DNA from 3 places in the Rahnella sp. WP5 genome. Region 2 is predicted to be linked to each of the others. Evidence: predicted binding sites of a transcription regulator. Region 2 holds the regulator's gene; each other region holds the start of a gene.
The links. Region 2 encodes PhoB, which activates phosphate uptake and scavenging genes when phosphate is short. Its sites were predicted from a motif close to CTGTCATAAAACTGNCNNAT; they were not measured.

Region 1: the regulator PhoB is predicted to act here: its motif matches at 4,912-4,931, upstream of opgB (phosphatidylglycerol--membrane-oligosaccharide glycerophosphotransferase).
Region 3: the regulator PhoB is predicted to act here: its motif matches at 1,973-1,992, upstream of glpT (glycerol-3-phosphate transporter).

Annotation. Positions count from the first base shown of each region.
Region 1 is NZ_JQJR01000019.1:15,408-22,896, reverse strand. It holds gene EX31_RS15625 (branched-chain amino acid ABC transporter substrate-binding protein) at 1-737, shown strand, start outside; gene EX31_RS15620 (ABC transporter permease subunit) at 927-1,841, shown strand; gene livM (high-affinity branched-chain amino acid ABC transporter permease LivM) at 1,855-3,141, shown strand; gene EX31_RS15610 (ABC transporter ATP-binding protein) at 3,138-4,031, shown strand; gene EX31_RS15605 (ABC transporter ATP-binding protein) at 4,028-4,744, shown strand; gene opgB (phosphatidylglycerol--membrane-oligosaccharide glycerophosphotransferase) at 5,164-7,470, shown strand.
Region 2 is NZ_KN050721.1:149,709-157,197, forward strand. It holds gene EX31_RS22025 (ABC transporter substrate-binding protein) at 1-793, opposite strand, end outside; gene sbcC (exonuclease subunit SbcC) at 1,042-4,290, opposite strand; gene sbcD (exonuclease subunit SbcD) at 4,287-5,525, opposite strand; gene phoB (phosphate response regulator transcription factor PhoB) at 5,753-6,442, shown strand; gene phoR (phosphate regulon sensor histidine kinase PhoR) at 6,465-7,489, shown strand, end outside.
Region 3 is NZ_JQJR01000016.1:64,025-71,513, forward strand. It holds gene EX31_RS14850 (zinc/cadmium/mercury/lead-transporting ATPase) at 1-3, shown strand, start outside; gene tusA (sulfurtransferase TusA) at 22-282, opposite strand; gene EX31_RS14860 (7-cyano-7-deazaguanine/7-aminomethyl-7-deazaguanine transporter) at 521-1,192, shown strand; gene EX31_RS14865 (DcrB family lipoprotein) at 1,318-1,884, shown strand; gene glpT (glycerol-3-phosphate transporter) at 2,123-3,475, shown strand; gene EX31_RS14875 (ABC transporter ATP-binding protein) at 3,525-4,601, opposite strand; gene EX31_RS14880 (phosphohexomutase domain-containing protein) at 4,634-5,998, opposite strand; gene EX31_RS14885 (substrate-binding domain-containing protein) at 6,053-6,823, opposite strand; gene EX31_RS26345 (hypothetical protein) at 6,761-6,910, shown strand; partial or broken gene EX31_RS26505 (LacI family DNA-binding transcriptional regulator) at 6,950-7,087, opposite strand; gene EX31_RS14890 (ABC transporter substrate-binding protein) at 7,355-7,489, shown strand, end outside.

The DNA of each region.
Region 1 (7,489 bases), on a different contig from region 2:
CGCAAATCACCGAACGTGGCATGAACGACATGTTCCGCATGTGCGGACGTGACGACCAGCAGGGGCAGGTTGCCAGTGATTACATCATCGACAAGCTGAAAGCCAAAAAAGTGGTCATTATCCACGACAAAGACACCTACGGGCAGGGGCTGGCGGATGCCACCAAAGCGGCGCTCAACAAGCGTGGCGTGAAAGAAGTGATGTATGAAGGGTTATCGCGCGGCGAAAAAGATTTCAACGCGCTGGTCACCAAAATCAGTGCGCAGAAACCGGATGTGGTGTTCTTCGGCGGTTGCCATCCTGAAGCCGGTCCGCTGGTACGCCAGATGCGTGAGCAGGGCGTGCAGGCCACGTTCTTCTCCGGCGACTGTATCGTCAACGAAGAAATGGTCACCGCCGCAGGCGGCCCGCAATATACCAACGGGATTCTGATGACCTTCGGCAAAGACCCGCGTCTGATCCCGGAAGGCAAAGTCGTTATCGATAAATTCCGCGCCAGCAAGTTCGAGCCGGAAGGCTACACCCTTTACTCCTATGCCTCCGTTCAGGCTATTGCCGCGGCATTCAAAGCCACCGGCGGCAGCGATTCCGCCAAAGCCAGCGCCTGGCTTAAAGCCAACAGCGTCGATACCGTCATGGGCAAAAAAGCCTGGGACAGTAAAGGCGACCTGAAAGTCTCTGATTACGTGGTTTATAAATGGGATGACAAAGGCAAATATCAGGAAGTTAAGGAATAAAGCACTCTTATTTGCCATTTTGAACCCGGGCAGTGCTCACTCTTTATGAAAGAACTGGCTCACGTACTTAATGTACGCTCCGGCTCTTGTGCGCTGGCCGGGTCCAAACTGGCTGCAACGATAACGCTTTATCAGCTTTAATGAATGCGCCCTTAGCCAGGCGCGGTCACAAAAAGAGACTGCGTATTTATGGATTCATTCTTCCTGCAACAACTGTTTAATGGCATTACGCTCGGTGCTGTCTACGGTCTCATTGCCATCGGCTACACCATGGTTTACGGCATTATCGGCATGATCAACTTTGCACACGGCGAAGTGTATATGATTTCGGCTTACCTCTGTGCCATCGCGCTGGCGCTGCTTTCCTTCTTCGGGCTTCACTCTTTTCCGCTACTGATCCTGGGCACGCTGGTGTTCACCATCGTGGTCACCGGCGTGTATGGTTGGGCGATTGAACGCATTGCCTATAAGCCGCTGCGTAATTCGACCCGTCTTGCACCGCTGATTTCTGCTATCGGCATGTCACTTATCTTACAAAATTACGCGCAAATCAGTCAGGGGCCGCGACAGCAGGGCATTCCGACCATGCTGGATGGCGCATTCCGTTTTCATATCGGCGAAAGTTTTGTCCAGATGACCTACACCAAAATTTTCATTCTGGTGGCGTCGCTGGCTGGCATGCTGGTTTTATCGTGGATTATCAGTAATACCAAACTTGGTCGTATGTGTCGTGCGGTGCAGCAGGACAGAAAAATGGCTTCCATTTTGGGTATTAACACTGACCGCATTATCTCGCTGGTCTTCATGATTGGCGCAGCGATGGCCGGACTGGCCGGGGTTCTGGTGACCATGAACTACGGCACGTTTGATTTCTACGCCGGTTTCATCATCGGCATCAAAGCTTTTACTGCGGCGGTGCTCGGCGGCATTGGTTCATTACCCGGCGCGATGCTGGGCGGGCTGATCCTGGGGATTGCCGAAGCGCAGTTCTCGGGCATGGTGAATTCCGATTACAAAGATGTGTTCTCCTTTGGATTGCTGGTGGTGATCCTCATTTTCCGCCCTCAGGGCCTGCTGGGCCGTCCGGTCGTGACGAAAGTGTGAGGGAAATAAAATGATGTCACAAACTGCTGTGAACAGCGGATTTTCATTTAAACGCTGTCTGCTGGATGCCATTTTTGCCGGGCTGGTGGCGCTGATTATTTTCGGGCCGGTGGTCGGCGTGGTGCTCGATGGTTACAGCTTTAACTTTCATAGCCAGAGGCTGGTCTGGATCATTGCTGCGGTGATGACGGGCCGCTTCCTGCTCAGTGCATTTTTAGAAACCACGGCCGGGCAGAAAATGCGTGCGCGTTTCGAATCCGACAGCGCGGGCGTCTATGTCCGGTCGCCGGATTATAAAAGTCATCTGCGCTGGGTTATTCCGCTGCTGATTGTGCTGGCCATTTTCTTCCCGTTCGTCGCCACCAAATACATTCTGACGGTCGCCATTCTGGGACTGATTTATGTGTTGCTCGGCCTCGGGCTGAATATCGTGGTCGGACTGGCCGGTTTGCTCGATCTGGGGTATGTGGCGTTTTACGCCATCGGGGCTTACGGGCTGGCGCTGGGGTATCAGTATCTCGGCCTCGGCTTCTGGTCGATGCTGCCGCTGGCGGCGGTGATGGCCGCGCTGGCCGGTGCGTTGCTGGGTTTCCCGGTGCTGCGTATGCACGGCGACTATCTGGCGATCGTGACGTTAGGTTTCGGTGAAATCATCCGGCTGGTGCTGACCAACTGGTTGTCGTTTACCGGCGGCCCGAACGGTGTTTCCGCGCCTCCGCCCACCTTTTTCGGGCTGGAGTTTGGCCGGCGGGCGAAGGAGGGTGGCGTGCCGTTCCACGAGTTTTTCCATCTGACCTACAACCCGAATATGAAATTTATCTTCATCTATGCCGTGCTGGTTCTGGTGGTGTTGCTGGTGTTGTTTATCAAACACCGGCTGACCCGCATGCCGATTGGCCGCGCGTGGGAAGCGCTGCGTGAGGATGAGATTGCCTGCCGCGCGATGGGGCTGAATCATGTGCTGGTCAAGCTGTCTGCCTTTACCCTCGGGGCTTCCACGGCCGGAATTGCGGGCGTGTTTTTCGCCACGTATCAGGGCTTCGTTAATCCGACCTCTTTCACCTTTTTCGAATCTGCACTGATTCTCGCTATTGTGGTTTTGGGCGGTATGGGCTCAACCATCGGCGTGGTGCTGGCGGCATTTGTGCTGACCGTCGCGCCGGAACTGTTGCGCAGCTTTGCCGAATATCGCGTATTGCTGTTCGGCGTTTTAATGGTGGTGATGATGATCTGGCGGCCACGCGGGTTGATCCGCATCAGCCGCAGCGGGTTTGCCGTGCGTAAAGGAGTCGCGCCATGAGCGAAGCGTTAGCGGATAACAACATCCTGAGTGTCGAGCATTTGCGCATGCATTTCGGCGGCATTAAGGCGCTGAACGATGTGAATCTTGCGGTGAAACGCGGATCGATTACCGCGCTGATCGGCCCGAACGGCGCAGGAAAAACCACGGTGTTTAATTGCCTGACAGGTTTTTATAAAGCGTCCGGCGGCAATATTTTGCTCAATACGCGCCGCCGGACGACCAATGTAATCCAGGTGCTCGGGCAGAAATTTCAGCCTGATGACTGGATAAAACCGGCGCAACTGGGCAAACGTATTTTCTACAAAATGTTCGGCGGTACACACCTGGTTAACCGCGCCGGGCTGGCGCGTACCTTTCAGAATATCCGGCTGTTTCGTGAAATGTCGGTGGTTGAAAATCTGCTGGTGGCTCAGCACATGCAAACCAACCGCAACCTGATTGCCGGTGTGCTCAATACGCCGGGTTATCGCCGTGCGGAAAATCAGGCGCTGGACCGCGCATTTTACTGGCTGGAAGTGGTGGAACTGGTGGATTGTGCCAACCGGCTGGCAGGGGAAATGTCTTACGGTCAGCAGCGCCGGCTGGAAATCGCCCGTGCGATGTGTACCGCGCCGGAAATGATTTGCCTGGACGAACCGGCAGCCGGTCTGAATCCGGTTGAAACACGTACGCTGAGCAAAATTATCCGCTTCCTGCGTGATCATCACGACATCACCGTGCTGCTGATCGAACATGATATGGGCATGGTGATGGACATTTCCGACCACATTATCGTGCTCGACCACGGCGACGTGATTGCCGAAGGAATACCGCAGGCTATTCAGAACGATGAGAAAGTCATTGCCGCGTATCTGGGTGCTGATGAAGACGACGAGGTCAGCTTATGAGCGACGCGATGCTGGAATTTCGTGATGTGAATGTGTATTACGGGGCGATTCAGGCATTACAGCAGGTCTCTTTGCAGGTCAGTGAGGGGGAAACGGTGGCGTTGATTGGTGCCAACGGTGCCGGGAAATCAACGCTGCTGATGTCGATATTCGGCCAGCCACGTATACAGAGCGGGCAGATCCTGTTTCGCGGGGAAGATATCAGCCGCAAATCGACACACTTTGTGGCTTCGGCTGGCATAGCGCAATCGCCGGAAGGGCGACGTGTTTTTCCGGATATGACCGTGGAAGAAAACCTGCTGATGGGCACCATTCCCGTCGGGAATAAACACGCGGCAGAAGATCTGCACACCATGTTTGAGTTATTCCCGCGCCTGAAGGAACGCCGTAAACAACGGGCGATGACCATGTCCGGTGGTGAACAGCAAATGCTGGCGATTGCCCGTGCGCTGATGAGTCGCCCGAAGCTGTTACTGCTCGATGAACCGAGTCTTGGGCTGGCGCCTATTATCGTTAAACAGATTTTCCAGACCTTACGCGAACTGGCAAAAAACGGCATGACTATCTTTCTGGTGGAGCAAAATGCGCATCATGCGCTCAGGCTTTCTGACCGGGGTTATGTGATGGTCAACGGACAAATTCGTCTTAGCGGTTCAGGCGAGGAACTTTTACATAATCAGGAGGTGCGGAAAGCTTATCTCGGAGGAATCTGATTTTTCATCTTCAATGCCCGCGATACCCCGTATTGCGGGCGTTCCCGCCAACTTTTTTCCGCATTTTCAACCTGCCTCCACATTTCGCCCACAGTATTCCGCTATCATGCAATTCTTACAGAAAGGTGACCGGAAAGTTAATTTTCTGAGGTATCATGCGGAATTAGCTGTCATGAATTTGTAAAACGTCAGTTTTTTTGGGCACATCAGTGGCCTGAAGCCGTGTTAAGGCGTTGACCCACCAGGATCAACAGGCTATATAGCGCTATCCGTTTTTGGCATGAATTTTCCTGTCTCAGGGATGAAGTAAGTGAATGACAAACGGGTCATTCGCTCGATGAGTTGAACCGTCGGCGCTGCTCGCAAAACAGCAGAAATGGGTCGTAGAGTTTATTGTTTAAATCAGACAGGGTGCTGAAATGGCTTCTGAGATAATTTCCTTCGTATTATTTCTTTCTTCTATTTTTCTCTACGTCACGCGGGCGTCGGCCAGCCGTGTCTGGTTTTCACTGGTGCTGTTTTTCCTCGGGCTTTACGTCATTCTTAACGTCATCCTGATCGGCAGCAATTATTTCACCGGTGAAGGCATCACGGACGCGGTGTTATATACCGTCACCAGTAGCCTGAAAGGGGCGGGGCTCAATAAATATATCCTGCCATTTATCGGTTTACTGGCAGGGCTTGTCAGCGTATTTGCTTTGCTGGCGTGGGGGCTGAAGCAGCGTCGTGCCAAAAACAGCAGCGCGGTCTACAGTGCGCTGGCCGTGGTGCTGGCGGTCTTTTCTGTCGGTTCCACACAGGCATTCCAGAACATCTCCCGTCTGGTCAAAACGCAAATCTCAGGCAGCGGTGCAGATTTTAGTACCTATTACAAAGTGCCCGAAAAAGCCATTAAAGGCGCGAAAAAGCCTAACCTGGTTTATATCTACGGCGAGAGTCTGGAACGCACGTATTTTGATGACAAAGTCTTCCCCGGCCTGACCACCGAATTAAACCGCCATAAAGCGCAGAGTACCGATTTTACGAACACCAAACAGTTGCCGGGCACTGGCTATACCATCGCAGGTATGGTGGCTTCTCAGTGTGGGATCCCGCTGTTTGCGCCGTTTGATGGTAATGCCTCCAGCGCACTGGCGACTTTCTACCCTGAAAACGTCTGTCTTGGCGATGTGCTCAAAGGTGCAGGTTATACCAACTATTTCTATCAGGGCGCTGAACTGGCTTTCGCAGGCAAAGGGACCTTCCTGAAATCCCATGGTTTCGACCATCTTTATGGTTACAACGAATTGCGTCCGACTGTGGCGGACCCGTCTTATAAAAATGACTGGGGCTGGTATGACGACACCTTGCTGGATGAGGTGTACAAAAAATTCGTGACGCTGAGTCAGGAAGGTAAGCCGTTCTCACTGTTCACGCTGACCGTTGATACGCATCATCCGGACGGCTTTATTTCCCGCGGCTGTACCCGCAAGGAATATAAAGTGAACGGTAAAGCCAACCAGTCACTCAGCGCCGTGTCCTGTAGTCAGGAACTGATTGCCGCATTTATCGATAAGATTAAAAAGTCCGGTTATTTCGATAACACCATCATTGTGGTGTCTTCCGATCATCTGGCGATGAACAACACGGCTTACAACATTCTGACCAAACAGAACCGTAAAGACCTGTTCTTCGTACTCGACGGGCGTCATCCGGCAGGGGAGCTGAACGGTGCGAAACGCAGCACCCTGGATAATGGCGCGACCGTACTGGATATGATGGGCGGCGACAACTACATCGGTCTTGGACGCAGCGGTGTTTCTGCGACATCGATGACTGCGCAGTTCCTCAATATTGATGACAAAGTGAATGCCTGGAAACCGGCGGTCATCAAACAGTGGGGCTTCCCGAACAGCATCAAAGACTATGCGGTGAATACCAAAGACAGCACTTTCACCTTCTCCGGCATGACCATCAAAACGCCGTTTATTCTGAAGGTCACGGCAGACAAAATTGAGCCGATGTTTGATGTCTATCTGTCCACGCCGCTGAAAAAACAACTGGCCGGACTGGCGACCAGCGATAACTTTGTCTGGGTTGATAAATGCTACGAAATGGGACGCGTCTGGGCACCAGAGTTGTCGCTCAATACCGGTCTGTGCGTTGCATCGGGGAACCTCGGGGCGAAGCCGACGATCGTGCAGGTCACCGGCGATACCTTCAAAGGTAAAGTGGACTTCGTGAAAGACACCTCGGGCAGCAATGCGATTTATCAGCAAACCCTGAAGACGCTGAACATTGATGATTCCGCCACCACTTATCAGTCGAAAGCCATCGCTTTTATGGTGCCGGGATTGCCCGAGCAGGTAAAAGCGATTACCGGTGTTTCAGCCGTTGAAAACTGGGGACGCTGGTCAGATGCTAATCTGGCACCGTCGGTGAAAATTGATTACGTTAAACCGCTGCCCGCCACCTTTGATGTGGTGATCCGCGCACGGGCTTACGGCAATAACATCGATAAGCCGGTTTCCGTCCGTGTCGGGGATCAGGAGCAGTTTGTCACCTTCGGCGATAAAGACGGTATCGTGAAAGTACAGTTCACCAATCCGGGAGCGGAGCAAAGTATCGTCATCACGCCGCCGGAACCGACCGAACCTACTGAAGGCACCAGCGGCGGCTTCCAGCCTCGTAAACTGGGCATCGGCATGGTTTCTCTTGAAGTTCAGCCGGTGGATCCGCAGTCTTAATCCGCTGTTTACCCTAAAC
Region 2 (7,489 bases):
CCACCGCTTTCTGATAAGCGGCAATAAACTTTTTGGTTTCTTCCGGCTTGCTGGCGATAAAACTGGCGTTCAGTGCCGCTGCGCCGCCAAACCACGGGGCGTCGGCGTTGCCGAGCACGTATTTAGAAATAACGCCGGTTTCGAGTGTGCGCGAAAGGTTTTTCATGCGTCCGACAGTGCCGGTCGGTTCGAGCGTATATACGCCGTCAATTTGCCCGGCGGCCAGAGCAGGCGCGTGTTGTCCGACCGGCAGTTCAATGACTGACGGATTCGTGAAGCCATTTTTCTCCAGAATAATTTTCGCCATCGTGACGTTCTGGATCCCCGGACCGCAGGCGATTTTTTTGCCTTTCAGGTCACTGATAGCTTTTGCCGGGCTGTTGAGCGGCACCAGAAATTCATCTAACACCAGCGTATGGTTTGACGGGTTAGAACAGATAATTTTGAACAGACCCGGTGAGGTGATCGCCCCGAGTCCCAGCGCGCCGGTTGCCGTGCCGTTGGCGCAACCGTGGATCCTGCCGGTGATCATCCCTTCGACAATTTGCTGGGCACTGGCGAATTTAACGCCTTTCACATTCAGCCCGGCTTGTTTAAAAAAGCCCTGTTCCAGTGCCACATACAGCGGCAAACCGCCGACAATCGGCCAGTAACCAATACGAATTTCATCGTCGTCGGCTGCAAAAACTGACGTCGGGATCATACCGCCAAGGGTGGAAACGCCGCCGGTGATGGCAAGCCATTTCATCAGCTGGCGGCGTTTTTTATCGACTTCAGGTTTGATGTTTTTCATGGACGGTTCCCTTAGCGGTTATGAAGGCGTTGCAACTTGTACTGCAACTTGTATACATAACGTTAAGCACAGGGCGTGCCAGTTTGTCGGGGGACGCGCATCAGCACGAAAAAGCGGAAATTCAGCAGGTTGGCAAAGGATAACGCACTGCGCTGGTGCGATTTTTGTGCCTGTGTTCACAATCAGGATCCACAACAGGGCATACCGCTAGCAATCTCACTAGCGGTATGCCTGCGCGAAAGTCGCCGTCAGACTTTAAATTCACTGCTCAGGCGGCTGATGCCCAGACCATTCACTTTGGTGACTTTGATTTGTACCGGAATGCGGTCTTTCATTGCTTCGACATGGCTGATCACGCCGATGGTTTTACCCGAGGCATTCAGGCTATCGAGCGCATCCAGCGCGGTATCCAGCGTGTCGGCATCGAGCGTACCGAAACCTTCGTCGAGGAACAGCGAGTCGATACGGGTTTTATCGCTGACCAGATCGGACAGCGCCAGGGCCAGTGCCAGGCTGACCAGGAAGCTTTCGCCGCCGGATAGTGTGCGGGTATCGCGCACGGCATCGGCCTGCCAGGTATCGACCACCTGCAGTTCCAGCGCATCGCTGGTTTTGCGCTGCAACAGATAGCGTCCGTGCAATTTTTCCAGCTGGCGGTTGGCCAGATACACCAGATGATCGAGCGTCAGACCCTGCGCGAATTTACGGAATTTCGCGCCGTCGCTGGAGCCAATCATCTGGTTGAGATAACCCCAGTCATCACAGGTCCGCTGCGCCTGCGCAATCTGTGCAATCAGCGTCTGCTGACCATGGTGGCGTTGCTTGTCGCTTTCCAGCTGATTTTTCACTTCGCCCAGACGTTGTTGCAGGACTTTCAGTTGTTGTGCCAGCTCCGCCTGTTGCACCGTCAGGGCGTTAAGATCACTGTCGGTTTCACTGAGATGTGCAGGACGGGCAAGCTGATGTTTTTCGAGCTGCTGACGGGCATCCGCCAGTAATGCCTGCGCCTGCGCCAGTTGTTGTTGCAGATGTTCTTTGCGTTGCTGAAGCTGCTGGCGCAACGCGTCGTCGAGCAGCGCCAGTTTCACTGCGGCTTCATCCGCAAATCCGCTGGCGCTCAATGCCTGCTGCCACGCCTGTTCCACCTGCGTCAGTTGTGCGGCGGTCTGTAACTGTTGCTGCTGCGTACTGGCCAACTGACCGGCCAACTGGTCGCGCTGTTCCTGCGCCTTATGCAGCGCGGTCTGGACATCACTCAGCGCTTGTTCTGTCGCCTGTTGTTGCTGATGTAAGTGCTCGCGAACCTGAGCAACCTGACGCTCTCCGAACAGTTCGAGGCGTCGGGCATTCAGCTCAGAAAGGGATTTTTCACCTTCCGCCAGTTGCTTTTGCAACCGCACGAGGTCTTGCTGAGATTTTGCCTGCATCTCTTCCAGCCGGGTAACGCGCTCTGTCAGCAAGGCACTTTGCTGCTGCACTTTCTGCTGTGCATTCAGTGCGTCGTTCAGGGCATCTTTGGCCTGTTGCAGAGCCCGCGCCAGCTGTTCGTGCTGGCTCAGCCGCGCCTGCGACTGCTGCTCTTCCTCATCGCGGGCGGTCAGCCATTGCGTGATGTCGGCGGTATCATGCAGCGTAAACGTCAGATTCAGCGGCGCACTGAGTTGTTGCCAGTTCAGGGTATGCGCATTCAGTTGTTGCTGATCCTGCTCGAGCTGAGTTTGCAGCCGTGTTTGTTGCTCTTTCAGGCCTTTAATTTTTGCCGCCAGTTCGATACCGCTGGCTTTTGCTGCATCGAATTCCAGTTGCATTTTCTCGACGCGCTGCGCGGTTTCAGAAGGTTTAACCTGCTGATAATGTTCAATCGCCGGATGTGATGTCGAGCCGCACAGCGGACAGGCTTTGCCGCTTTGCAAATTCGCGCGTTCGGCTTCAAGGCTGACGATCAGCATTTCCTGTTTATGCAGCGCCTTGACGTCGTTCAGATGTTCCAGTTGTTTCTGACATTGCAGACGGATCGCGCCCAGACGCAGTTCTTCTTCGGCCAGCAGCATCTGGTACTGCGCAAAATCTTTATGCTGTTGCTGCACGCGCTGGTTCAGTTGCGGGAAGATTTGCGCGAGTGAAAACAGCTGCTGCCGCACCGGCCGGAGCTGCATGAGTTCGGTTTGACGTTTCTGTAACACTACCTGCGGGTACTGTTTTTCCAGTTCAGCCTGACGTTGTTGTGCAACGTTAAGGGCTTCAGTCAGCGCGGCCTGACGGGTGTGATGCTGGCGGCTTTCCTCATCCAGTTTCTGACGTTCCGCCGTGATTTGCTGCAGCGTCGCGCTATGTTCACCAGCCTGTTTCTGCGACTCGCTGACCGCCTGTTGTGTTTCCACCAGCGATTTGCGCCATTGCGCGATTTCGCTATCCAGTGGCAGGATTTTTTCTTCGATCAGCGTCTGCATCTGACGCTGTTCTTCCGCCTGTTTCTGCCGCGCAGTGTGCGCCTGTTCCACCGCCAGACTCAGCGGCGTCATCTGTGCAATCTGCTGCTCCTGCTGCTGCGTCAGTTGTATCAGTAATTGCTGAAGGCGCTGCGCGTCATCCCGACAGCGCTGGCGATCATTGAGTAACGGACGCAGTTTTTCTGCCGGTTCGCTGCGCGCTAGTTGCTGTAACTGCGGTGCGGCTGTCAGGTTTTCCTGCTCTGCGGCGGTCAGTTGTTGCTGAGATTGCTGCTGTTTTTGCTGCACCTGCTGCCACTGTTGCAGCCAGTTCAGATCCTGCTGGCGCTGCTGCGCCTGCTGACTGAGCGTGATTTCCTGCGTGTTCAGTTCAGCACGTTGTGCTTCGAGCGTCTGGCGCTGTTCTTCGCTGAGCAGTTCGATTCCGGCCATACGCTGATGCAGACCGTCCAGCGCAATGCGCGCTTCTTTATGTTGCTCAAACACGCGTTGAGAAAGCAGACCGTAAATCTCGGTGCCGGTCAGTTCTTCCAGCAATTCGGCGCGGTCGTTGGCATCGGCATTCAGAAACGCGGCGAACTGCCCCTGTGAAAGCATCATGGATTTGGTGAAACGACCGAAATCCAGCCCGGTCAGTGTGGCGATGGCGTCGAGTTTGTCGCGCACTTTATCGGCCAGAATTTTGCCGTCGGCCAGCAATGCCAGCTCCACTTTCGGTGCCTGCAGATTGCCGTCAGGGGAATTTTTGGCGCGGCGCTGGCTCCAGAAAGCGCGGTAACCCACGCCTTTGACTTCAAACTCCACTTCGGCCAGCGATTCTGCGGTGTGGCGGGTCATCAGTTCATTCTGGCTTGGTGTAATGTTCAGCCGTGGCGTCTGATGATAAAGCGCCAGACAAATGGCATCGAGCAGGGTGGTTTTCCCCGCGCCGGTCGGGCCGGTGATGGCGAATAATCCGTTGCTGGCAAACGGCTCGGCGGTGAAATCAATTTTCCATTCGCCTTCCAGCGAGTTCAGGTTTTTTAAACGCAGGCTGAGAATTTTCATTGTGCGCCGTCCTCCGCGTTCTGACCGTTGGTAACCTGTTCAACCACCTGCGCAAACAACGTGCGCATCCTTGCCTGACGCGGCTCGTCAGGGTCCGGTTCCAGCGCCAGTCGTCGTTCAAACACGTCGCTGACGCTCAGTTCGCTGAGGGTTTCTTTTTCCTGCTGCTCAATACTGTTGATGCGCTGTTCTTTGCTGCGGCGTAACAGCACGACTTCTACCGGCAGATCTTCCGTCAGCGCCTGAATGCGTCGCTGGATGTCGCTGAGATAATCCTGGGTGGAGACTTCAATATCGAGCCACACCGGTTTGGCCGGATCACCGCCTTCGAACTGTGCCAGTTGGTGTTCAATTTCCGCCAGCGAGCCTTTGATTATCTGCATCGGCTGGAAAACCGGGATTTCCAGTGTGTCGATGGCGTTGAGCGTCGCACCATCAAAATCAAGTAAGTACACACTTTTAGCTTTGCTCAGTTCGTCAAAACTCAGGGCAATCGGCGAGCCGCTGTAACGGATATGTTCGTTTTTGGCGACGCATTGTGCACGGTGAATATGACCCAGTGCCACATAATCGACCGGCGGAAAGGCCTGCGCCGGAAACGCATCGAGCGTACCTATATAGATGTCGCGCACGGAATCTGAGGTACTGACGCCGACAGTCGTCAGATGGCCGGTCGCAATAATAGGCAGCGGCATGCCCAGTTCGTCACGTCTGGCCTGCGCAGCCTGCCAGAGCGCGTCATAATGCGCGGCGATGGCTTCCTGCAATGCCAGTTGCTTGTCGCTGCCGGACTGTCCCGCCTGGCTGGCGAGCAGATCACGCGGGCGTAAAAACGGGATAGCGCACAGTATCGCGCCGGGTTTCCCGTCACGCTGACTGAGCACTAAAATCTGTTCAGAAAGGTTTTCACCGACGGTGGCAATCACCCGCGTATTCAGGCAGGACAGGAGCTCGCGCGATTCATTGAGCGTGGCGACAGAATCGTGGTTACCAGCCAGCACCACCAGCTGGCAGCCGGTTTGCTGTAATTCCACCACGAAGCGGTTATACAATTCTCGGGCATAACTGGGTGGGGATCCCGTGTCGAAAATATCGCCCGCGACAATCACGGCGTCGACCTGATGTTGTTGCACCTGACCGGTCAGCCAGCGCAAAAATGCCTGATGTTCGGCTGCACGGCTTTTAGTGAAAAAGTACTGGCCGAGGTGCCAGTCTGAGGTGTGGATCAGGCGCATGAGACTCCCGTATGAACCCTGGATGACGACAATGGGGTAAAGTATAAACGTCGGCAGGGGAAGCTGTCCCCGATAAATCAGACCAATTTCAGCAAGATGGCCGGAAATTATCTGTCATAGTTGACTGTAATGAACCATTCTTTTCATTCATAAATCTGTCACAAAACTGACGCATAATGGCGCCCGCAATCAAATAAAAGATCGCTAACCTATTGGCAGGACCTACGATGGCTAGACGTATATTGGTGGTTGAAGACGAAGCTCCAATCCGTGAAATGGTGTGTTTTGTACTGGAACAAAATGGCTATCAGGCCGTAGAAGCTGAGGATTTTGATTCAGCGATTGGGCAGCTTGTTGAACCTTACCCTGAACTGATCCTGCTTGACTGGATGTTACCTGGCGGTTCCGGTATTCAGTTTATTAAGCATCTTAAACGTGAGGCTCTGACCCGCGAAATTCCGGTGATGATGCTGACCGCACGCGGTGAAGAAGAAGATCGGGTGCGCGGCCTTGAAGTGGGTGCCGATGATTACATCACCAAACCGTTTTCTCCGAAAGAACTGGTTGCCCGCATTAAAGCCGTGATGCGTCGCATCTCGCCAATGGCGGTGGAAGAAGTGATCGACATGCAGGGGTTAAGCCTGGATCCGTCGTCTCACCGGGTGATGGCCAACGAGCAGGCGCTCGATATGGGGCCGACCGAATTTAAGTTATTACACTTCTTTATGACCCATTCCGAACGTGTATACAGCCGCGAACAGTTGCTCAATAACGTCTGGGGCACTAACGTTTATGTGGAAGATCGCACGGTTGACGTGCATATTCGTCGTTTACGTAAGGCGCTGGAAACCAGTGGACATGACAGAATGATCCAGACTGTTCGTGGTACCGGATACCGTTTTTCAACGCGTTATTGAGCCCTCACAGCGGAGAATCTGTGTGCTAGAACGTTTGTCATGGAAACGACTGGCGGGTGAATTGTTTCTCTTTTGCCTGCCAGCGTTAATTCTCGGTATTTTCGTCGGCCATTTCGGCTGGCTCCTCCTGGTGTCGCTGATGGCGGCACTGGGCTGGAATTATTACAACCAGCTTAAACTCTCTCACTGGCTGTGGCTCGACCGCAGCATTACGCCACCGAATGGGCGCTGGAGCTGGGAGCCGCTGTTTTACGGGCTGAACCAGATGCAGATGCGCAACCGGCGTCGCCGTCGCGAATTAGGTCAGCTCATCAAACGTTTTCGCAGCGGTGCCGAATCGCTGCCGGATGCCGTGGTGCTGACCACTGAAGAAGGCAATATTTTCTGGTGTAACGGACTGGCGCAGGATTTGCTCGGTTTCCGCTGGCCGGAAGATAACGGGCAACATATCTTCAACCTGTTGCGTTATCCGGAATTCCGGCTGTGGATCCAGACCCGCGATTTCAGCCGGGCGCTGAATTTACAACTCAATAATGAGCATTATGTCGAGTTTCGCGTCATGCCTTATTCCGAAGGACAACTGCTGATGGTGGCACGCGACGTGACCCAGATGCGTCAGCTTGAAGGCGCACGGCGTAACTTCTTCGCTAACGTCAGTCATGAACTGAGAACCCCATTGACGGTATTGCAGGGGTATCTGGAAATGATGGAAGACGCCAAGCTGGAAGAGCCTTTCCGCACTAAAGCGCTGGATACCATGCAGGAACAGACGCGGCGGATGGACGGGCTGGTGAAACAGCTGCTGACGCTGTCGAAAATCGAAGCCTCAGCGAATATTGATTTGCACGAGAAAGTGGATATTCCGGTGATGCTCGGCATGCTCGAACGTGAAGTGCAAACGTTAAGCAACGGCAGGCATGAAGTGGTGTTTCGCGTAAACGACAAGCTGAAGGTCTTTGGTAATGAAGATCAACTGCGCAGCGCGGTGTCGAACCTGGTGTATAACGCGGTTAACCACACGCCAGCGGGGACACGGATTGAAGTCAG
Region 3 (7,489 bases), on a different contig from region 2:
TAAACAACACGGGCTGAGCCATCAGCCCTGTTTTTCCAACAGACCTTTGCAAATCAAATAGCGATAAGGCTGAGTTTCGGTATCCGAGGCCAGCAGCGTATGTTCCATAAAACGGCAGAAACCGGGGATATCGCGGGTCGTTGCCGGATCATCAGCGATGATCAATAACGTTTCGCCGTCTTGCATGGTGCGTACCGCTTTACGAACCATCATCACTGGCTCCGGGCAACGCAGACCCAACGCATCAAGCTGATGGTCAGGATTGATAAAGGGGTCGGTCATTTCGTGTCTCAACATCTACATACGTGAATGGGCGGTTGTTTGGCAAAGGCGGATAGTTTAACCCGCTGGTTTTCTGGCGCAACAAACACGGCTGATTGCGCTAAAATTAACCGGTAGATCTGTTGCGCAAACGGTGCGCAAACAGGTACTATGCGCGCCGCACGCCATTACGGGTGCGAAAGTAAAAATTTTCTTGGGTTCCCTCACCCCAATTTATTCATAAAAAAAGGTCACATATATGTACTCTTTTACTGCTCAGCAGCGGTTTTCCGCGCTGATATGGCTTTCGCTATTCCACATCGCCATCATCACCTCCAGTAACTATCTGGTTCAGTTACCCGTTTCCATTTTTGGTTTCCATACCACCTGGGGCGCGTTCACTTTCCCGTTTATTTTTCTGGCTACCGATCTGACCGTCCGTATATTTGGCGCGCCGCTGGCACGACGGATTATTCTGTCCGTGATGGTGCCTGCACTGGCCATTTCCTATGTCATCTCGGCGTTATTCTTTGAAGCGCAATGGCAAGGCGTGGAAGCGCTCAGCAGCCTGAATATCATGGTCGCCCGTATCGCCACCGCCAGTTTTATGGCGTATGTGCTGGGGCAAATTCTTGACGTTCATGTGTTTAACCGCCTGCGCCAGAACCGCCGCTGGTGGATAGCACCGGTCGCCTCAATGTTCCTCGGCAATATCAGCGATACCCTGTCCTTCTTCTTTAGCGCTTTCTACAAAAGCAGCGATGCCTTTATGGCACAGCACTGGGTAGAAATAGCGATGGTGGATTACACCTTCAAGGTGCTGATCTGCCTGGTGTTCTTCCTGCCGATGTACGGCATGCTGCTGAATATGCTGCTTAAGCGTTTATCAGCACAAGGAAACAACCCGCATTCCGCCATCAGTGCGCACTAAACCGGGTCGCCGGGAAGACACAAATGGCGCCATAATCTGACTTGCATTTGTGGCCTGAATAGGTTGCCATAAAGGCTGTTAAGTCAACATGTAAGCCTGGTGAACAGGCCACTTAAGGAAGCCCGATGCGTAATATCGCGAAAATGATGGGAATGGCAGTACTGATCGCCGGTCTGGCTGCGTGTGACGGTAAGTCGACCGATGCACCTGCCGCAGATAAAGGCGCACCAGCGGCCGCAGCCACGGCAGCCACCACGCCGGTCAGCCTGCTGGACGGCAAAGTCACCTTCTCCCTGCCGCAGGGAATGAGCGACCAGAGCGGTAAACTGGGCACACAGGCAAATAATATGCACGTGTATGCAGACAGCACCGGACAGAAAGCGGTGATTGTCATTTTGGGTGATAACACCCCGGAATCACTGGACGTTCTGGCGGGTCGTTTACAGGATCAGCAAAAAGCGCGCGATACCAATCTGCAAGTCGTCACCAATAAATCTATTCAGGTCAACGGCCAGACATTGCAGCAGTACGACAGCGTGATCACTTCTGCTGGTCAGAAAGCCTATTCGTCTATCGTTTTGGGCAAGGTCGACAGCCATCTGCTGACCCTGCAAATTACTCTGCCTGCTGATAATCAGCAGCAGGCGCAGACCGATGCGGAAGCCATTATCAGCACACTGAAAATTCAATAATTTCAGACCGTGTGAAAATATCAGGCGGAGCTCAGGCTCCGCTTTTTTTGTTTCTTATTGTCACCCTCGCTCACAAAATCGCCTCCCTATGTAATAAAAATGTAACATTTTCGTCATAAATCACAGTTCGTTTGTGCGCGAATGGCTAAAATGATGTTCGTTTTGGAACACATTGGCTCCGCCATTTCGTCCGTGGCTCATGATGAGTCCGCCCTGATTTATGCCATCGGAGGCATTTATGCTCAGTATCTTTAAACCCGCGCCCCACAAAGCTCCTGTTGATGAGGCTCACGTCGATCCGCTGTACCGCCGTCTCCGCTGGCAAATCTTCATGGGGATTTTCTTCGGTTATGCGGCCTACTATCTGGTGCGCAAAAACTTCGCGCTGGCCATGCCTTATCTGATTGATCAGGGCTTCTCCCGTGGAGACTTAGGGTTCGCACTGTCCGGGATTTCCATTGCTTATGGCATCTCAAAATTCATCATGGGTTCGGTGTCTGACCGTTCGAATCCGCGCGTATTTCTGCCCGCCGGTTTGATTCTGGCGGCGGCCGTGATGTTGTTTATGGGCTTCGTGCCGTGGGCAACCTCAAGCATTGCCATCATGTTTGTGTTGCTGTTCCTGTGCGGCTGGTTCCAGGGCATGGGCTGGCCGCCGTGCGGACGTACGATGGTGCACTGGTGGTCGCAGAAAGAACGCGGCGGCGTGGTGTCGGTGTGGAACTGTGCGCATAACGTCGGCGGCGGTATTCCTCCGCTGCTGTTCCTGCTCGGTATGGCGTGGTTTAACGACTGGCATGCAGCGCTGTATATGCCTGCCTTCGGCGCGATTCTGCTGGCGGTGTTTGCCTTCATGACCATGCGCGATACACCGCAATCCTGTGGTCTGCCGCCCATTGAAGAATACAAAAACGATTATCCGCCGGACTATGTGAAAGAGTCCGCCGAGCAGGAACTGACGGCGAAACAGATTTTCATGCAGTACATTTTGCCGAACAAATTGCTGTGGTATATCGCACTGGCTAACGTCTTTGTCTATCTGCTGCGTTACGGCATTCTCGACTGGTCACCAACGTATCTGAAAGAAGTGAAGCATTTCGCGCTGGATAAATCCTCGTGGGCGTATTTCCTTTATGAATACGCTGGCATTCCCGGCACGCTGCTGTGTGGCTGGATGTCGGATAAAGTTTTCAAAGGCAATCGTGGTGCCACCGGCGTGTTCTTCATGGTGCTGGTGACTATCGCTACCGTCGTTTACTGGCTGAATCCGGTCGGCAATCCGGGTATTGATATGGCCTGTATGATCACCATCGGTTTCCTGATTTACGGGCCGGTGATGCTGATTGGGTTACATGCGCTGGAACTGGCACCGAAGAAAGCAGCCGGTACCGCCGCGGGCTTTACCGGACTGTTTGGTTATCTGGGCGGCTCGGTCGCGGCCAGCGCCATTGTCGGTTATACCGTGGATTATTTTGGCTGGGACGGTGGCTTTATCGTGATGATCGCCGGTTGTGTGCTGGCTGTTCTGTTGCTGTTACTGACCATGCTGAGTGAAAACAAACACAAAGCGCAGCTGGCTAAAAACATCTGACTTTGATTTATCTTCGTTGGGAAGGCACCGGAAGGTGCCTTTTTTGTTTTTACGCGGCGTCGGGGAGGATACGCCTGCCTGCTTCATCAAACAGTAAAACACTGGCAGCATTAAACCCGAACCTGAGCGGTGTGTTTTTAGCAAAGGAGAGCTGTTTCGACGATTTCATTTTCAGGATGTGCTCACCAACGCGCGCATATACCAGCGTGGAATCACCCTGCAATTCAGTGAAATCAACCAAAACTTCAAATGCATGATCCGTCACTTCATTCAGGCGCAACAGCTCAGGGCGGATGGCCAGCGACACCATTTGTCCATCCTGCGCCGCCGGGAATTTATCCTCCAGCGGGTACATCGGCTGGCCGTCAATACTCAGCTGGCGGCCGACGACTTGTGCCGGGATCACATTGATTTTCGGCGTACCGATAAAACCGGCGACGAACAGGCTGGCCGGGCAATTATACAGCTCAACCGGCGTGCCAATTTGCTCAATGTGACCTTTGTTAAGCACCACTATCCGGTCCGCCAGTGTCATGGCCTCGACCTGATCGTGGGTCACGTAAATCATGGTGTTTTTCAGACGGGCATGTAGCTGACTGATTTCCTGACGCATCTGCACACGCAGCGCGGCATCAAGGTTCGACAGCGGTTCATCAAACAAAAAAACTTTCGGCTGCTGAACAATGGAACGCCCGATAGCGACGCGCTGACGCTGTCCGCCGGAAAGATTTTGCGGTAACCGGTCGAGCATGTCGTCCAGCCGCAGGATCAGGGCCGCTTCGCTTATGCGTCGGGCAATTTCTTCCGGCGGCGTGCGGATATTTTTCAGACCAAATGCCAGATTCTGTCTGACGGTCATGTGCGGATAAAGCGCGTAGGACTGAAATACCATCGACAGACCGCGCTTCCCGGCGGGTAAATCCGTCACATCAGTTTCTTCAATGTGAATAGTCCCGTCGCTCAGCGCATCCAGCCCGGCAATCATGCGCAGTAACGTTGATTTCCCGCATCCCGACGGACCGACCAGTACCAGAAACTCACCGGAATGGATCTCCAGAGACAAATCGGGGATCACGACAGTTTTGTCATAGTATTTTTTGATATTTTTGAGTGTTAAGCCTGACATAACGTTGTCCTTTAAAACAAAAAGATGAGCGGTTACGCCCCGGCAAGGGCGAGCAGTTTTCCGGTGATTTCAGCTAACAGCGCGGTGGATTGTCGGGTTTCGACGTTGAGGCGCAGGAGCAGCTCAGTATTGGAAGCGCGCAAATTAAACCGCCAGTTATCGAATTCCATACTCAGCCCGTCAGTCTGGCGGATACTTAGCGCCAGATGTTGGTAATGGTCGCGGACACGGCTGATGGCCTCAGCGGGCTGACTGACGGAGATATTGATTTCGCCGGATACCGGGAAAAGGGCTTTACGGGCAGCAATCAGTCCGGACATTTTCCGGCTGCACTGGCTGAGATGTTGTAGTACCAGCAAGGCCGGGATCATCCCGCTGTCGCAGTAACCAAAATCGCGGAAGTAGTGATGGGCGCTCATTTCACCGCCGTAAATAGCGTTTTCACTGCGCATTCTTTCTTTGATGAAGGCATGGCCGGTTTTGGTTTCGATGGCGATACCGTGTCTGGCGCTGACAATGTCGCGGGTATTCCAGACCAGACGCGGATCATGAAGGATTTTTTCGCCGGGCGAGCGTTGCAAAAACAGTTCAGCCAGCAATCCCACAATGTAATACGCCTCAACGTATTCACCCTGTTCATCAAAGATGAAGCAACGGTCAAAATCACCGTCCCAGGCAATGCCCAAATCCGCCTGATGTTCACGCACCGCATCGCATGTCGCCAGTCGGTTTTCCGGCAACATCGGGTTGGGAATACCGTGGGGGAAAGTGCCGTCCGGCTCATGGTGAATTTTTATTAGCGTAAGGGGAATACCGCGTGCCAGAAAGGCGTGTTCCAGCGCATCCAGCGTCGGGCCAGCCGCACCGTTTCCTGCGTTAACCACCACCCGCAGAGGCCGTCCGAACGGTAACGTTAAATAGCTAAGCAGATGATCCAGATAAGCGCGGCGGTTTGAAAGCTGCTGATACCCACCGGGCTGCGCCACCGCCGAAAACAGATGATTTTCGGCCAGCGCCTGAATATCGTGTAAACCGTTTTCGCTGCTGACAGGTCTTGCATCCCGTCCTACCAGCTTCATACCGTTATAATTGTCCGGATTATGGCTGGCGGTGATCTGAATTCCGCCATCAGCCTGCAGGGAACGGGTGGCAAAATACACCTCTTCGCTGCCAGTCATACCAATATCAATCACGCCGCAGCCCTGATCCATCAGCCCGCGCGCAACGGCCTGCTTGAGAGCCGGTGATGTCAGGCGAATATCACTGCCCAGCACCACCCGTTTTGGGCGATAAAAATGCGCAAATGCACAACCGATACGGTAAGCAATATCCTCATTTAATTCGCTGCCCAAAACACCGCGTATATCGTAAGCTTTAAAACACGTTAATAAGGCCATATTTCATCCTGAAAATAGACATAAGTACTTGCGTCTTTATGGCCCCACCGGGAATCAGGTAGAACCACGTATAATTAACGTAAACTCAAGGTCTAAGTGAATATTATTTTTCCCCTCCAGCAGCAAGGCCGCGGCTATCTCACCTTTTCTGACCGGATCCTGGGCAATGGTAGTGAGCCCGATTTCATTCTCTGGCCGGGGAATATTATCAAATCCGGTAATCGCGATATTTTGCGGAACACGTAACCCGGCCTGCCGGCAATAATTAATCGCACCTTGCGCAAAGCGGTCAGACAGGCAAATAAACGCGGTTATTCCCGGATTTATTTTAAGTAATTCCTGCGCTGCTATTTCGCCAAACATCTCGTGATGGCTTGTTTCACAAAGAAAGCAATTATCGAGTTCGATATTCCATTCGCGGAAAGTCTCCACACAAGATTTCACCCGGGTGATCATAACGTCATTATCGCCTGAAATATCCTGACTCAATGGCACGACACCCTTACGCCCCTGCAGTGAAGGAAATGAAATAATGCCGAATTCACGGTGTCCTTTTTCCAGCAGGTGCAGGCAAATTTCCCTCATCGCCCGGTAGTTATCAATGGAGACACTGCTGTGCGGGGGAATTTTAAAATCCGTGGTCACCACAGGCAGATTTTTTGACAATGCCTTAGCGATAATCTGGTCATTATTGTGTGTCGCATTAAGGATATAGCCATCTACCGCAGTGTTAATCACACTGGCCCGCGCGCCCTGTCCGTTATGCAACGGGATCAGGATGATGCTGACACCTTTCCGGTCACATTCACCGGCGATGCCCTGCATGAGCTGCACGTCATGGCTGTCAGTAAAAACATAACTCAGCGTGTCATTGAAGATAATGCCAATCGCATCCGACCTGCCGGTACGTAATGCGCGCCCGATATTATCAGGGCCGTAGAAATTAACGGAATGCGCATAATCAATTATTCGCTTTCTTAAGGATTCAGATAACTTTCCCGGATTATTAAATGCATTCGACACCGTCGTATGCGTCACCCCTAATTCACGGGCAATTGACTTTAAGGTTATCTTACTCAGTTTACACACTCCTGAATGCTTTGAATAAATGAAATCCCCCGTCTGAAAAACCCTTAATTCGCCAATATATACTCACAGAAAATAGGCTATTGCAATGAATATATAAAATAAAGTTTAACGTTAAACAAAATCATTTCTGTGACCGTAATAACGTTTACTGATTGTATGTCCATGCTAGCGTTTAAAATAGAAGTCCACTCATAAAAATATAATATAAATAACCATTAAATATAATGATGAATTATTAATAACAACCTAATGGAAATAGGATACAGCATGAAAATAATGAAACTGGCTGCACTTGCAGGTATCACGTTATTTCTTTCGGGCTGCGGGCCTGAGGAGAAAGATCAAACCAGCATTAAAATGTGGATAGCACCTAATGTTACTCAGGAAGTGTATTGGGGCGAG